2 regions of the Stenotrophomonas sp. YJH_SMC_12-1 genome follow, and region 2 is predicted to be linked to the other one. Evidence: riboswitches for the same ligand, from Rfam matches in the RefSeq annotation. Region 2 holds a riboswitch; the other holds the start of a gene.

Region 1 (7,214 bases), on a different contig from region 2:
GCGGCCCGCGCATGGGCCTGCATACCCACAGCGAACGCCTGCTGCTGACCCACGGTGCGATGGAAGGCCTGCAGCTGGCGCTGCGTGCAGTCACCCAGCCCGGTGATGCGGTCGGCATCGAGGCGCCGTCCTACTTCAACCTCTACCCGTTGCTGGCCAACCTCGGCCTGCAGGCCATCGAACTGCCCACCCACCCGCAGCTCGGCCTGGATGTGGATGCGCTGGATGCGCTGCTGGAGCACACGCCGCTGGCCGCACTGGTGGTGATGCCGACCGTGCACAACCCGCTCGGCTGCACCATGCCGACCGCCGCCAAGCAACGCCTGACCGAACTGGTCAATGCACGCCAGCTGCCGCTGATCGAAGATGCGGTGTATGCCGAGCTGCAGTTCTGCGAACCGCCGGCGCCGTTGCTGAAAGCCTTCGATCGCGATGGCTGGGTGATGGTGGTCGGCGGCTTTTCCAAGACGCTGGCGCCGGATTACCGCATCGGCTGGCTCGATGGCGGCCGCTTCGCCGAGCGCATCGCGCTGCTGAAATTCCAGTCCACCGGCGGCGAGCCGCAGCTGCTGGGGGACGCGGTGGCGGCCTATCTGGAAGCGGGCAGCTACGAGCACCACCTGCATCGCATGCGCCGCCTGTACCGCGAACAGGTCGGACGGCTGCGCCAGCTGGTGGCCGAACACTTCCCGGCCGGCACCCGCGCCACCGAACCGCAGGGTGGCTTCCTGCTGTGGCTGGAACTGCCCGGCGTGGACACGCGCGAGCTGTTCGAGCGTGCACTGCAGGAGGACATCGTGTTCATGCCCGGCCAGGTGTATTCACGCGGCGCGCGGTATCGCCATTGCCTGCGGCTGTCGTGCTGCCAGACGCTGGATGCACGCTTCATCGGCGCGGTGGAGCGGCTGGGCGCGATCGCGCGGGAGCTGGCGGCCGCAGCACGGTAGTGCCGGCCGCTGGCCGGCAACTGCACGCAGGTGGATACATCGAGGTTGCCGGCCAGCGGCCGGCACTACCCTAGGTCAATCGAGCAGATGCGTGCTCAGGATCTGGCCATCCGCTCCCGGCAGATGTGGCAGCCGCCCCCAGCACGGCATCGGCAGGCGCTGCTGCAGCGTTGCGATGTTCTCATCCTGGCGCTGCATCGCCGGGTCGATGTGGTTGCCGATCCAGCCCAGGCACTCCACCCCTTCGGCCTGCAACGACTGCGCGGTCAGTCGCGCGTGGTTGACGCAGCCCAGCCGCATGCCCACCACCAGCAACACCGGCAACCGCAATGCGCGCACCAGGTCGAGCTGGTCGAGCGTGGCCGAGACCGGTGCCAGCCAACCGCCAACCCCCTCCACCACCACGACATCGGCCTGCGCGCGCAGCCGCTCGAACGCTGCCATGATCGGTGCCAGCTCCACCTGCACGCCGTCCTCGGCAGCGGCCAGCTCCGGTGCCAGCGGCTGGCGCAACGCATACGGGTTCAGATCGGCATAGTCCGGTACCGGCCAGCTGGCCGCCTGCAGCGCCAATGCGTCTTCGTTGCGCAGGCCCTGGCCCAGGTCTTCGCTGCCGCTGGCCACCGGCTTCATGCCCACCGCGCGCAGGCCGCGCCGGCGCAGTGCGTGCAGCAGCGCGGTGCTGGCCGCGGTCTTGCCGATCTCGGTATCGGTGCCGGTGACGAACAGGGCGGGCGGCAGCGTGGCGGGCAACGGCATCGACGGGCTCCAACGGGGCAACAGAGCGTGCATTATCGCCGGCCCGGCACGCTTGCTAGACTGCTGGCATGTTCGCCAATGCCTCGCTCACCGGCAGCAAGCCGGAACAATACGCCCAGCTGCTGGAACAGGCCCGTGGCCTGGTCTACGCCGAGTCCGACCGCATCGCCAACGCGGCCAACCTCTCGGCCCTGGTCTACCACGCCCTGCCCGACCTGAACTGGGTGGGCTTCTACCTGTACGACGGCAAGGAACTGGTGGTTGGCCCGTTCCAGGGCCTGCCGGCCTGCGTGCGCATCCCGCTGGACAAGGGCGTGTGCGGTGCCGCCGCCAGCCAGCGCGTGACCCAGCGCGTAGAGGACGTCGACGCCTTCCCCGGCCACATCGCCTGCGATTCGGCCTCGCGCTCGGAACTGGTGGTGCCGCTGCTGCGCGGCGATGAACTGATCGGCGTGTTCGACATCGACAGCCCGAAGGTCGGCCGCTTCGATGCCGACGACCAGGCTGGCCTGGAAGCCATCGCCCGCGTGTTCGTCGAGGCGCTGGGATGAGCGCACCGAAGCTGCGCAACATCGGCCCGAAAAGTGCGGCGTGGCTGCGCCAGGTCGGCCTGCGCAGCCGCGACGACCTGGTCGCGATCGGAGCCGTCGGCGCCTTCGTCAAGGTCAAGCGCGCCGGCTTCAAGCCCAGCCTGAACCTGCTGTACTCGCTGGAAGGCGCGTTGCTGGACTGCCATTGGCAGGAGCTGAGCGAGCCACAGCGTGAAGCACTGGTGCAGGATTACGAAGCACGCATCGCTGCGCATCCGCTGAAGGCAGCCGGCCCGGCGTCGGGCCCAGTGCATGAGCAGCGCTTCGATGCCGACGATGACGCTGAGGACAGCGTGGCCGAGGGCGCGGACGAGGATTGAGGCCTCCGCGTTCCTGGGGATGCCGGCCAGCGGCCGGCACTACCAGTGTGATGCGGGATCGGTAGCGCCGGGCCATGCCCGGCGAGTGCGCTCAGGGCTGCTGCAGCTCCAGCAGCTCACCCACCAGCCCGATCTCGCCGCGCTCCAGCCACACCCGCAGGCGCGTGCCGTGGTCGATACGCAGCGCCCAGCACAGCGACATGGGCAGGCCGCAGACCTGCGACAGCACCATGCGCAACGGGCCGCCATGGCTGACCACCAGCGTCGGCACCGGATCGTCATCATCGAGCAGGCAATCCAGCGCGCGCGCGATGCGCCGCTCGAAGTGGCCCCAGCTCTCGCCATTGGGCGGCGGGAACGCGTGCGGGTCGGCATGGAAGGCCGCCAGTGCATCCTCCGGCAAGTCGAACAGCGACCGCCCGTCCCAATCGCCGAAGTCCAGCTCTTCCCATTCCTCGTCCGCTTCCACGTCCAGCCCACGCGGCGTGGCCAAGGCCATCGCCGTATGCAGCGCGCGCAACCGCGGTGAACTGATCACCCGCTCCCAGCGTTGCCCGGCATAGGCCTCGACCAGCTCCTGCGGCAGCCCGGCCAGCTGCGGTGGGTCGCTGCGGCCATCAAGGAACTCGTCACGGCCATTGCCGGCATGGCGGACCAGGTCGAGGATCATGCGGGCGTCCCGGACGGGCGACGCAGGTACAGCGGAAAACGGGCGGACATCGGCAACGGCACCACGGGATCGAGCAACCATTCTAAAGGCACAGCAAAGGCAGTCGCGCAGGCGCGACGCAACGGGACGGCCTGCGATGCCGTAGACTGCGCCCACTTCCAGGTGACCTGCGGCCATGGCCGGCAGGTTGAAACGGGAAGCCGGTGACGCGTGATTCCACGCCAGGCCGGCGCTGCCCCCGCAACGGTAAGCACGTCAGTTCCAGGCAACACCGCCACTGTGCCGCAGGCATGGGAAGGCGCCTGGACGGTGGCCTCGCGCCACCCGGCGGCAAGCCCGGAGACCGGCCCGGAAGCCTCAGGTCGCGATGCGGTGGGCATGGCGCTGGATGACCGTGGCGTGCGCTGCGGCATCGGCGCACGCCTGCCTTCGCGGCTCCTCCCCTTCGCCACGCGGGCGTGCGTGGCACCTGGAGTCCCCCATGAAGCTGCAGTCCCGAATGCTGTCCCTGGCCGTGCTGGCCACCCTGCCCGCGCTGGCCCAGGCCGCCGATGACACCACTGCGCTCGACCAGATCCTGGTCACCGCCACCCGCACCCCGATCGCCCTGCAGGACAGTATCGCGCCGGCGCAGGTGATCGACCGCGCGCAGATCGAATCCAGCCAGGCCACCTCGCTGCAAGAGCTGCTGCGCGGCCGCGCCGGCATCAACCTGACCAATGCCGGCGGCCTCGGCAAGCAGAGCTCGCTGTTCCTGCGCGGCACCAACTCGGGCCACACCGTGGTGCTGGTGGACGGCGTGCGCATCAACAGCGCCGACCTCGGCCTGGCCATGTACCAGGACCTGCCGCTGGCGCAGATCGAGCGCGTGGAAATCGTGCGCGGCCCGCAGTCGAGCTTGTACGGCGCCGACGCCATCGGTGGCGTGATCCAGATCTTCACCCGCCGCAACCAGGGCGATTTCGCCCCGCACTTCCAGCTTGGCGGTGGCAGCAACGGCCTGCGTGAAGCCAGCGGTGGCATTGGCGGCGGTACCGAACGCGGCTGGTTCGGTGCCGACATCGCCTACCAGCATTCCGACGGCATCGATGCCTGCCGCGGCTCGGCCACGCTGTTCACCGGCTGCTTCGCCGACGAGCCCGACCGCGACGGTTACCGCAACCTGTCCAAGAGCCTGCGCGGTGGCTACACCTTCAACGACCAGTGGAACGTGGAAGGCAGCGCCCTGCGCGCCGACGGCAAGAACCATTACGACGGTTACTACAACTATTCGGAAACCCGCCAGCAGGTGCTGGCCGGCAAGGTGCGCTACACCCCTTCCGAGCGCCTGGCATTCACCGCAAACGTCGGGCGCAGTGACAACGAGTCGGACAACTTCGGCGACTTCGGTGCACGTGGCAGCGCACAGACCCACCGCGACAGCGCCTCCCTGCAGGGCGATTTCGGCGTGGCCGAGGGCCAGCTGCTGAGCGCAGGCGTGGACTGGAGCGAAGACAACCTGGATGGCAGCAGCGCGGGTTACCTGGTCGACAGCCGCCGCAACACCGGCGTATTCGTGCAGTACCAGGGCCGCTTCGGCCGCCACCAGCTGCAGGCCAGCGCACGCAACGACGACAACCAGCAGTTCGGCAACCACGCCACCGGCAGCGTTGGCTGGGCGATGGAGCTGGGCCACGGCCTGCGCCTCAACGCCAGCTATGGCACGGCGTTCAAGGCACCGACCTTCAGCGATCTGTACGACCCGTGGAGCGGCGTGCCGACGTTGAAGCCGGAGAAGTCCAAGAGCGCCAACCTCGGCGTTTCGCAGCAGGGCCAGGGCTGGCACTGGGGCCTGGACGTGTATGAAACCCGCATCGATGACCTGATCACCTACGATGCGGCAACCTTCAAGATGCAGCAGGTGGAGAAGGCCCGCATCCGCGGTGCCGAACTGACCGGTGGCGTGCTGCTGGCCGGCTTCGACATCAACGCGCAGCTGAGCTACACCGACCCGCGCAACCGCACCGGCGGCAGCACCCAGTTCGACAACTGGCTGCCACGCCGCGCGCAGCAGACCGCGCGCCTGGACATCGACCGTCGCTTCGGCGATTTCCGCGCAGGCCTGACCGTGCAGGGTGCCGGCAAGCGCTACGACGATGCCTCGAATGCGGTGAAGGTGGGCGGCTACGGTACGCTGGATGTTCGCGCCGAATACGCACTGACGCCATCGTGGTCGCTGCTGGCACGTGCCGCCAACGTCTTCGACCGTCGCTACGAAACGGTGGCATGGTTCAACCAGCCCGGCCGCGAGTACCAGTTGAGCGTGCGTTACCAGCCGAAGTGAGCGCAACGTTCATGGTAGTGCCGGCCACTGGCCGGCAACATCATGACCTTCGGCAACGCATCCCGGGTTGCCGGCCAGCGGCCGGCACTACCCATTGCGTTGGCCGGCTTATCGGCCGGCGGCCAACCCCGGCAGTTCACGCAGGTCGTCGATCACCGCCACCGCATGCGCGGTGGCCAGGTCCAGGCCGCGCGGATAGCCGTAGCGCACCAGCGCGATCGGCATGCCGGCCTCTTCGGCGGCGCGGTAGTCGGTCAACGAATCACCCACCATCAGGCAGGACTCCACCGGCAGCCCGAAGTGCGCGGCGATGTGCCGCAGTGGCTCGCCACTGGGCTTGCGCTGCGGCAGCGAATCCCCCCCCAGTACCAGCGCGAATGCATCATCGATACCCAGGTGCTGCAGCAGCGGCGGCACCAGTGCTTCGGGCTTGTTGGTGCAGATCGCCAGCGGCACGTTGCGCGCACGCAGTTGCGCCAGCGCTTCGCCCACGCCGTCGAACAGTCGCGGGCTGCGCAGCAGGCACTCACGGTAGTGCACCATGAACACCGGCATCACCTCCGCCAGGTCCACCTCGCTGCCGGCGGCCTGCACCGCCTGTTCGACCAGACGACGCACACCGTCGCCGATCCAGCCCAGAACCGTGGCTTCCGGCACGCGCGCCAGGCCGATGTCTTCCAGCGTGCGGTTCAGTGCTTCGGCAATATCGGCAGCGCTGTCGACCAGCGTGCCATCGAGGTCGAACACGACCAGCGGATAGGGATACGACAAGGGAACGGCACCTGTGCGACGTGGGGCCGTCCATTGTACGCCGCTGGTTTTTGCACCGATCCGCCTCAGCCGATCCGGCGCGCGCGGGTAGCCAGGAAGGTGGGCAGATAGCGGTCGATCAGGAAGCGCGGCTGCGGCTGCCAGTCTTCCATGAAGCGATCGATCACGAAGCCGGCATCCAGCTGTCCACCGATCAGTTCTGTCAGGCTGTGGCCGAAGGTCAGCGCATCACCCCGCGCCAGCTTCGCCTCGCGCTCGGCCGGTGGCAGGTCTTCCAGATCCGAATAGGGAATGGCGTACTGCGGCCGGATCAGGCCCTGTGCATCAAGCTGCGGATCGCGCGCGCCGACGAACAGCACCGGGTTGTAGAAGCTGGCCATCAGCATGCCATCGCGCGCCAGCACGCGGCGGCATTCGGTCCACACCGGGCGCACATCGGGCACATACAGGTTGGAGATCGGGTGGAACACCACATCGAAGCTGTCGTTGGCGAATACGTGCAGGTCGCGCATGTCGCCCTGCACCGTGCGCAGCCGCAGGCCGTCGCGCGCCGCCACGCTGCGGTCCTGTTCCAGCTGCCCATCGGACAGATCGAACACAGTGACGTCGGCCCCGGCCGCCGCCAGCACCGGTGCCTGCTGGCCACCGCCCGAGGCCAGGCACAGGACCCGGCGGCCGCGCACATCACCCAGCCAGTCCAGCGGCAGGGCACGGGGCGTCAGGTGCACCTGCCAACGTCCTTCGCGCGCGGCGGCAATGGTTGAACTTTCCACCGGGCGCGACCATTCGCGCACTTCGCTGGCCTGGCGGTCCCAGGCAGCACGGTTGTGGTCG
Region 2 (7,214 bases):
CACCAGCAGGCGATAGGCCGCGCGTGCGCCGCGTGCGGGCTGGAACAGGCTGTAGATGAAGCCGCGCCGCGACAGCTGCGCCGACACCGCCGACAACCCGCCATAGCCTGCATCGCCGGGCAGGTGCTCGCCGGCCTGCTGGCGACGATCACCGCAGGCCGCCGCAGCCGCCACGGCGGCGGCGATGGCGCCGGCCGAAGTGCCGCCGATGCTCTTGAAGCGATACTCGCGCGCCAGCGCCAGTACCGCATTGGGGTACACGATGCCGCTGGTGATGCCGCCTTTCATGACCAGATCGCAGTACTTGTCCGCCACTGTCTTGCCCCCGAGCATGCCGTCCGCCGCGTGGGTGCCAGTATGGCGCAGGGGCTTCTCAGGGCCTGAGAACAACGGCGCAGTCCGCGCACGCAATGCGCCGTTCAGCAGAAAGCACGGCTGCAGGCTTGACCCGCCCCGCCATCGGCGTAGCATCTGCAGCAAGCCAAGGGACAGACCCGCGGCTGCCACAACGACATGAGGGATTCTCATGGAATTCGACTATCTCGTCTTCATCGGGCGATTCGAGCCCTTCCACAACGGCCACGCCGCCGTTGCCCGCCTGGCCCTGAGCCGGGCCCGCAAGCTGATCTTCCTGGTCGGCTCTGCCGATACCCCCCGCAGCCTGCGCAATCCCTGGACCGCGGCCGAACGCGCCGTGATGATCCAGGCCGCCCTCGATGGCCACACCGACCGTCTGCTGATCCGCCCGCTGCGTGACCACCTGTACAACGAAGCGCAGTGGATCGCCAACGTGCAGCGCCAGGTGGCTGAAGCCCTGCGCAACGACGGCGCCGCCGCCGATGCGAAGGTGGGCCTGATCGGCATGGACAAGGACGCGTCCAGCTACTACCTGCGCGAGTTCCCGCAGTGGCCGCTGGTGGACGTGCAGCATACCGCCACCCTGTCGGCCACCGAGCTGCGGCGCTACCTGTTCGAAGCCGGCGACGTCGACTTCCACGGCGCGCTGCTGATGCTGCGTGGCAATGTGCCGGCGCCGGTGTACGACATGCTTGAAGCGTTCCGCAAAAGCGCGCCTGCCTATGGCCAGCTGGTCGCCGAGTACCGCTTCATCGAACAGTACAAGGCCGCCTGGAAGGATGCGCCCTACGCGCCCACCTTCGTCACCACCGATGCGGTGGTGGTGCATTCAGGCCACGTGCTGCTGGTGCGTCGCCGCTCGGAACCCGGCAAGGGGCTGTGGGCGCTGCCCGGCGGCTTCGTCGGCCAGGAACAGAGCCTGCTCGACAGCTGCCTGCGCGAACTGCGCGAGGAAACCCGGCTGAAGATTCCGCTGCCGGTGCTGAAGGGTTCGCTGAAGGGCCAGCAGGTCTTCGACCACCCCGACCGCAGCCAGCGCGGCCGCACCATCACCCACGGTTTCCACTTCGAATTCCCGGCCGGTGAACTGCCGCCGGTGCGCGGCGGCGACGACGCAGACAAGGCGCGCTGGATACCGGTGAGTGAAGCCCTGGACATGGGCCCGCAGCTGTTCGAAGACCACCTGCACATCCTGGAGTATTTCCTCGGCCGCGGCTGACAGGCCCGGCCCCCCCACTGGCGGATAGACCGCTGGTGTCACTCGACGCGAAGGAGCTTCCGTCATGCACTACCTCGATAATCTTCTCCTCAACACCGACAGCTACAAGGCCAGCCATTGGCTGCAGTACCCGCCGGGTACCGATGCCACGTTCTTCTACGTCGAATCACGTGGCGGCCTGCACGATCGCACGGTGTTCTTCGGCCTGCAGGCGATCCTCAAGGACGCGCTGGCACGACCGGTCACCCACGCCGACATCGACGACGCTGCTGCGGTATTCGCCGCCCATGGCGAACCGTTCAACGAGGCCGGCTGGCGCGATATCGTCGACCGGCTTGGCGGCCACCTGCCGGTGCGCATCCGCGCCGTTCCCGAGGGCAGCGTGGTGCCCACCCACCAGGCACTGATGACCATCGAGTCGACCGATCCGGCTGCGTTCTGGGTGCCGTCGTATCTGGAAACGCTGCTGCTGCGCGTGTGGTATCCGGTCACCGTGGCCACCATCAGCTGGCACGCACGGCAGACCATCGCCGCGTTCCTGCAGCAGACCAGCGACGACCCGCAGGGGCAGCTGCCGTTCAAGCTGCACGACTTCGGCGCGCGCGGTGTATCGAGCCTGGAATCGGCCGCGTTGGGCGGTGCCGCGCACCTGGTCAACTTCCTCGGCACCGATACCGTGTCGGCGCTGTGCCTGGCACGCGCGCACTACCACGCACCGATGGCCGGCTATTCGATTCCGGCCGCCGAGCACAGCACCATCACCAGTTGGGGCCGCGAACGCGAGGTGGACGCCTATCGCAACATGCTGCGCCAGTTCGGCAAGCCCGGTTCGATCGTGGCGGTGGTGTCGGACAGCTATGACATCTACCGCGCGATCAGCGAACACTGGGGCACCACCCTGCGCGATGACGTGATCGCGTCGGGCGCCACCCTGGTCATCCGTCCCGACTCGGGTGACCCGGTGGAGGTGGTGGCCGAAAGCCTGCGCCGGCTGGATGAAGCCTTCGGCCACAGCCTCAACGGCAAGGGCTATCGCGTGCTCAACCACGTGCGGGTGATCCAGGGCGATGGCATCAATCCGGACACCATCCGCGCGATCCTGCAGCGCATCACCGACGACGGCTACGCCGTCGACAACGTGGCCTTCGGCATGGGCGGTGCACTGCTGCAGCGGCTGGACCGCGATACGCAGAAGTTCGCGCTGAAGTGCTCGGCGGCGCGGGTCGAGGGTGAGTGGATCGACGTCTACAAGGATCCGGTCACCGACGCCGGCAAGGCCAGCAAGCGTGGCCGCATGCGCCTGCTGCGCCGCCTGGACGATGGCAGCCTGCATACGGTGCCACTGCCGGCCAATGGCGACGACACCCTGCCGGACGGCTTCGAGGACGCAATGGTGACCGTGTGGGAGAACGGCCGCCTGCTGCACGACCAGCGGCTGGACGACATCCGCACGCGGGCGGCCGTGGGGCATTGAAGGTGCATCCCGACCGGGGTTGGATCCCGTTGCAGCGCAGCGGGCTCTGCCCCCTGCGCTCTTGACCGGCGCCACCAACAGGTCCACCTTGCACACGCCGAAGGTATCCCTCCCATCGCTGCGGCGCGGGGAGGGATTTAAACGGGAATCCGGTGAAGGCGCCTCGCGCGTCCATTCCGGAGCTGCCCCGCAGCGGTGAATGGAAACGAATCCTGCCAACAGCACTGGGCTCGCGCCTGGGAAGCGGCAGGTAGTAGGTGGGCTGCGGCCCGAGTCCATCAGCCCGAATACCGGCCCCGGCCGGGGGACACGACCGTCCCCTGACTCGACCTGGAATCTCCGCGGGGAGGTTGCCGGGGCCGTCGTCGTCCTGCGCGTGCAGGCGATGTGGCCGCGCGCGTCCTGTTCACGGTATCCGGCCAGACCCGTTCACCCACGCGCTGATGCATGGGCCACCGCCGTTGCCGGCGGTCCATGCGGTACCTGACGATGACCGAGCTCCAACGCCCCACCCTGACCCTGCCCGCCGACGGCAAGCGCCTGCTGCTGCATTCGTGCTGCGCGCCCTGTTCCGGCGAAGTGATGGAGGCGATCACCGCCTCCGGGATCGACTACGCGATCTTCTTCTACAACCCCAACATCCACCCGGTGAAGGAGTACGAGCTGCGCAAGCAGGAGAACATCCGCTTCGCCGAGCAGCACGGCATTCCTTTCATCGACTGCGACTACGACACCGACAACTGGTTCAGCCGTGCACGCGGCATGGAAAACGAGCCCGAACGCGGCATCCGCTGCACGATGTGCTTCGACATGCGCTTCGAGCGCACTGCGCTGTACGCGCACGAGCACGGCTACGACACCATCAGTTCTTCGCTGGGCATCTCGCGCTGGAAGAACATGGCGCAGATCAACGACTGCGGCATCCGCGCCGCCTCGCGCTATGAAGGCCTGCAGTACTGGGACTACAACTGGCGCAAGGGCGGCGGTGCCAGCCGCATGATCGAGATCAGCAAGCGCGAGCAGTTCTACCAGCAGGAATACTGCGGCTGCGTGTACTCGCTGCGCGATGCCAACCGCCATCGCCGCGAGAATGGCCGCGAGCGGATCAAGATCGGCCTGTTGTACTACGGGCAGGACGCTGGGACGCCGCAGGACGATTGACGTGCAGGCATGGGGCGGCCACGCTGGTCGCCCCTTCTGTTGTACCGGAACTGCCATGACCGCCCTGCCCGCCGATGTCGCCCTGCTGGTGATCGACCTGCAGCCGGACTTCATGCCCGGTGGCGCCCTGGCCTGCGACCAGGGCGATGCGCTGGTGGCACCCATTGCCGATCTGCTGGCGCAGCGCCGCTACCGCACCGTGGTGGCAACACAGGACTGGCACCCGGCCGACCATGCCTCGTTCGCCAGCCAGCACCCCGGCCAACGCCCGTTCGAGACCATCCTGCTGCACGCGCAGCCGCAGACCCTGTGGCCGGACCACTGCGTGCAGGGCAGCGCCGGTGCCGCCCTGCACCCGGGCGTGGACTGGACCGTGGCCGACCTGATCCTGCGCAAGGGCACGCGCCAACAGGTGGATTCGTACAGCGCCTTCCGCGAGAACCACGGCCCCGAGGGCGAGCGCCCGGCCACCGGCCTGGCCGGCTGGCTGCATGAACGCCGCATCCGCGAAGTGCACGTATGCGGCCTGGCCCGTGACTACTGCGTGCTGTGGAGCGCGCAGGACGCGGTGAAGTCCGGCTTCCGGGTGAAGTTCCTGTGGGAGCTGACCAAGCCGGTGACCGAAGCCAACGACGTGATGGTGCGCGAGGCGCTGGGCAAGGCGGGGATCGCGATCGTCTGAGGCGTGACCGCCGGGCATGGCCCCGCGCTATCGCGCACGTCGCTTATGCTGCTTGCGCGCTCCTGCCCACAACAACACAATCGATTCATCCAGCCCCCTAACTACGCCCCCCTATAGATCGCGGGACGGCCGAACCGGGGACTTTTCATTGGATGAAATCAGGATTCGGTAGTGCCGGCCGCTGGCCGGCAACCTCGGGACCTCTGCAGTTGCCGGCCAGCGGCCGGTACTACCGGATAGCACCCGTGGTAGCGCCGGGCCATGCCCGGCGGACGCGGGATGGGCGATTACCGGAATACCACCGTGCGATGCCCGTTGAGCAGGATGCGGTGCTCCACATGGCGGCGAACCGCGCGTGCCAGCACCAGCGATTCGGTATCGCTGCCCAGCCGCACCAGTTCACGCGGTGCCATCGCGTGGTCCACGCGGGCCACGTCCTGTTCGATGATCGGGCCTTCGTCCAGGTCCTCGGTGACATAGTGCGCGGTGGCGCCGATGATCTTGACCCCACGCGCGTGTGCCTGGTGGTACGGCTGCGCGCCCTTGAAGCTGGGCAGGAAGCTGTGGTGGATGTTGATGGCACGGCCGGCCAGCGCGCGGCACAGCGTGGGTGACAGGATCTGCATGTAGCGCGCCAGCACCACCAGGTCGATGCGTTCGCGCTCGACGAGGTCGATGATCTGCTGCTCCTGCACCGCGCGTGTATCGGCGGTCACCGGCAGGTGGTGGAACGGCACCTGGTAGGACGCCGCCAGCGGCGCGAAGTCGGCGTGGTTGGACGCCACTGCTGCGATGTCCACCTTCAGCTGGCCGCTGTGGGCGCGGAACAGCAGGTCGTTGAGGCAATGCCCCTGTTTGCTGACCAGCACCAGCAGCCGCGCGCGGCGTCGGCCATCGTGCAGCTGCCAGTCCATGCCGAAGCCTTCGGCAAGCGTGGCCATGGCGGCGTGCACGGTCTCCAGCGGCAGGCCGGCATCGCGGTCGAAGTGCACGCGCAGGAAGAAGCGGCCACTCTCCTCATCGCCGAACTGCTGGGCGTCGAGGATGTTGCAGCCGTGGTCGAACAGCAGGCCGGACACGCGGTAGACGATGCCGGTGCGGTCGGGGCATGACAGGGTAAGAATGGAATCGGGGCGCATCGCCACAGTGTAGGGCAGCGCCCTGCCCAGCGGCCGGATGATCACGGGTGCAACCGACCTGCTTGGTTCAGTACCAAGCGATACTTGGACCTTCCCGTGGCAAGCTGGTCGGTCATGAACCTGTTGCAACTGATCCGCAGCTTCACCCGCACCGCAGAGACCGGCAGCATTGCCGCCGCGGCCCGCATCCTTGGCATCAGCGCCACCGCGGTCGGCCAGAACATCAACCGGCTGGAGGCCCATCTGGGCGTACGGTTGCTGAACCGGAGTACGCGGCAGCTGGCCCTCAGCGAGGCCGGCGCGCTGTACCTGGCGCAGGTGCGCCACATCGAAGCCGACCTGGCGCGCGCGCAGGCGATGGTCACCGCCGGTGACATCGAACCGGCCGGGCCGCTGCGCATCGCCAGCAGCAGCGCCTTCGGTCGCCACGTGCTTGCCCCCTTGTTGCCTTCACTGCAGCAGCGCTACCCACAACTGCAGCTGGAGCTGCGCCTGACCGACCGCGCCGTGCAGCATGGGCCGGAAGCGGTGGATGCCAGCATCCGCATCGGGGCGCAGCTGGAGGACGGCGTGGTCGCGCGGCAGCTGGCGCGTGTTCCGTTCGTGTTCTGTGCCTCGCCGGCCTACCTGAAGGCGCACGGCACCCCGCAACAGCCTTCCGAACTGGGCGGTCATCGCGGGTTGCTGCACCGCTTCCCTACCGATGGCCGGCCATTGCGCTGGGGCCTGCTGAAGGACGGCCAGCGCGTGGACGCCACGCTGCCACCGAGCATGGTCTGCGATGACATCGATGCGCTGGCGACGCTGGCGGCGGCCGGTGCCGGCATCACCCGGCTGGCCGCATTCGTGGCCGAGCCGTACCTGCGCGAGGGCCGCCTGCAGGCGGTGTTCGGCGCCGACACCGCGTGGCGCCCGGAACCGATGGAGGTCTACTTCTGCGTCAGCGACCGCCGCGATTTCACCGCCAAGATCCGCGCGCTGTTCGAACACCTTCAGGCCGGCATCGCGCCGGCCTGGCGGGTGTGAGCCTCAGCGCGTCTTGAACACGCCGCGCGCATCGCGCGGCTCGCAGCGCAGGTACTGTGGCGCAGGTTCCACGCTGTCGCGCAATGCGGCAGCGGCATGCCACGGCCAGCGCGGGTCGTAGAGGATGCCGCGCGCCAGGGCCACGGCATCGGCGTG

What was found. Region 2 has a riboswitch for cobalamin ahead of AC5P8Y_RS13785 (epoxyqueuosine reductase QueH). Riboswitches for the same ligand answer to the same signal wherever they lie in the genome.
Region 1: linked by a shared signal. The riboswitch ahead of btuB (TonB-dependent vitamin B12 receptor) and the one ahead of AC5P8Y_RS13785 (epoxyqueuosine reductase QueH) in region 2 are both predicted to bind cobalamin.

The regions. Positions count from the first base shown of each region.
Region 1 covers NZ_JCAFUD010000003.1:161,084-168,297, reverse strand. The annotation lists gene AC5P8Y_RS06980 (aminotransferase-like domain-containing protein) at 1-947, shown strand, start outside; gene bioD (dethiobiotin synthase) at 1,023-1,706, opposite strand; gene AC5P8Y_RS06970 (GAF domain-containing protein) at 1,775-2,257, shown strand; gene AC5P8Y_RS06965 (TfoX/Sxy family protein) at 2,254-2,616, shown strand; gene AC5P8Y_RS06960 (histidine phosphatase family protein) at 2,708-3,286, opposite strand; cobalamin riboswitch at 3,430-3,652, shown strand; gene btuB (TonB-dependent vitamin B12 receptor) at 3,768-5,609, shown strand; gene gph (phosphoglycolate phosphatase) at 5,718-6,380, opposite strand; gene AC5P8Y_RS06945 (class I SAM-dependent methyltransferase) at 6,446-7,214, opposite strand, start outside.
Region 2 covers NZ_JCAFUD010000007.1:27,646-34,859, forward strand. The annotation lists gene AC5P8Y_RS13770 (patatin-like phospholipase family protein) at 1-333, opposite strand, end outside; gene AC5P8Y_RS13775 (bifunctional nicotinamide-nucleotide adenylyltransferase/Nudix hydroxylase) at 527-1,576, shown strand; gene AC5P8Y_RS13780 (nicotinate phosphoribosyltransferase) at 1,641-3,050, shown strand; cobalamin riboswitch at 3,134-3,363, shown strand; gene AC5P8Y_RS13785 (epoxyqueuosine reductase QueH) at 3,525-4,211, shown strand; gene pncA (bifunctional nicotinamidase/pyrazinamidase) at 4,267-4,893, shown strand; gene purU (formyltetrahydrofolate deformylase) at 5,181-6,032, opposite strand; gene AC5P8Y_RS13800 (LysR family transcriptional regulator) at 6,147-7,058, shown strand; gene AC5P8Y_RS13805 (NADH:flavin oxidoreductase/NADH oxidase) at 7,062-7,214, opposite strand, start outside.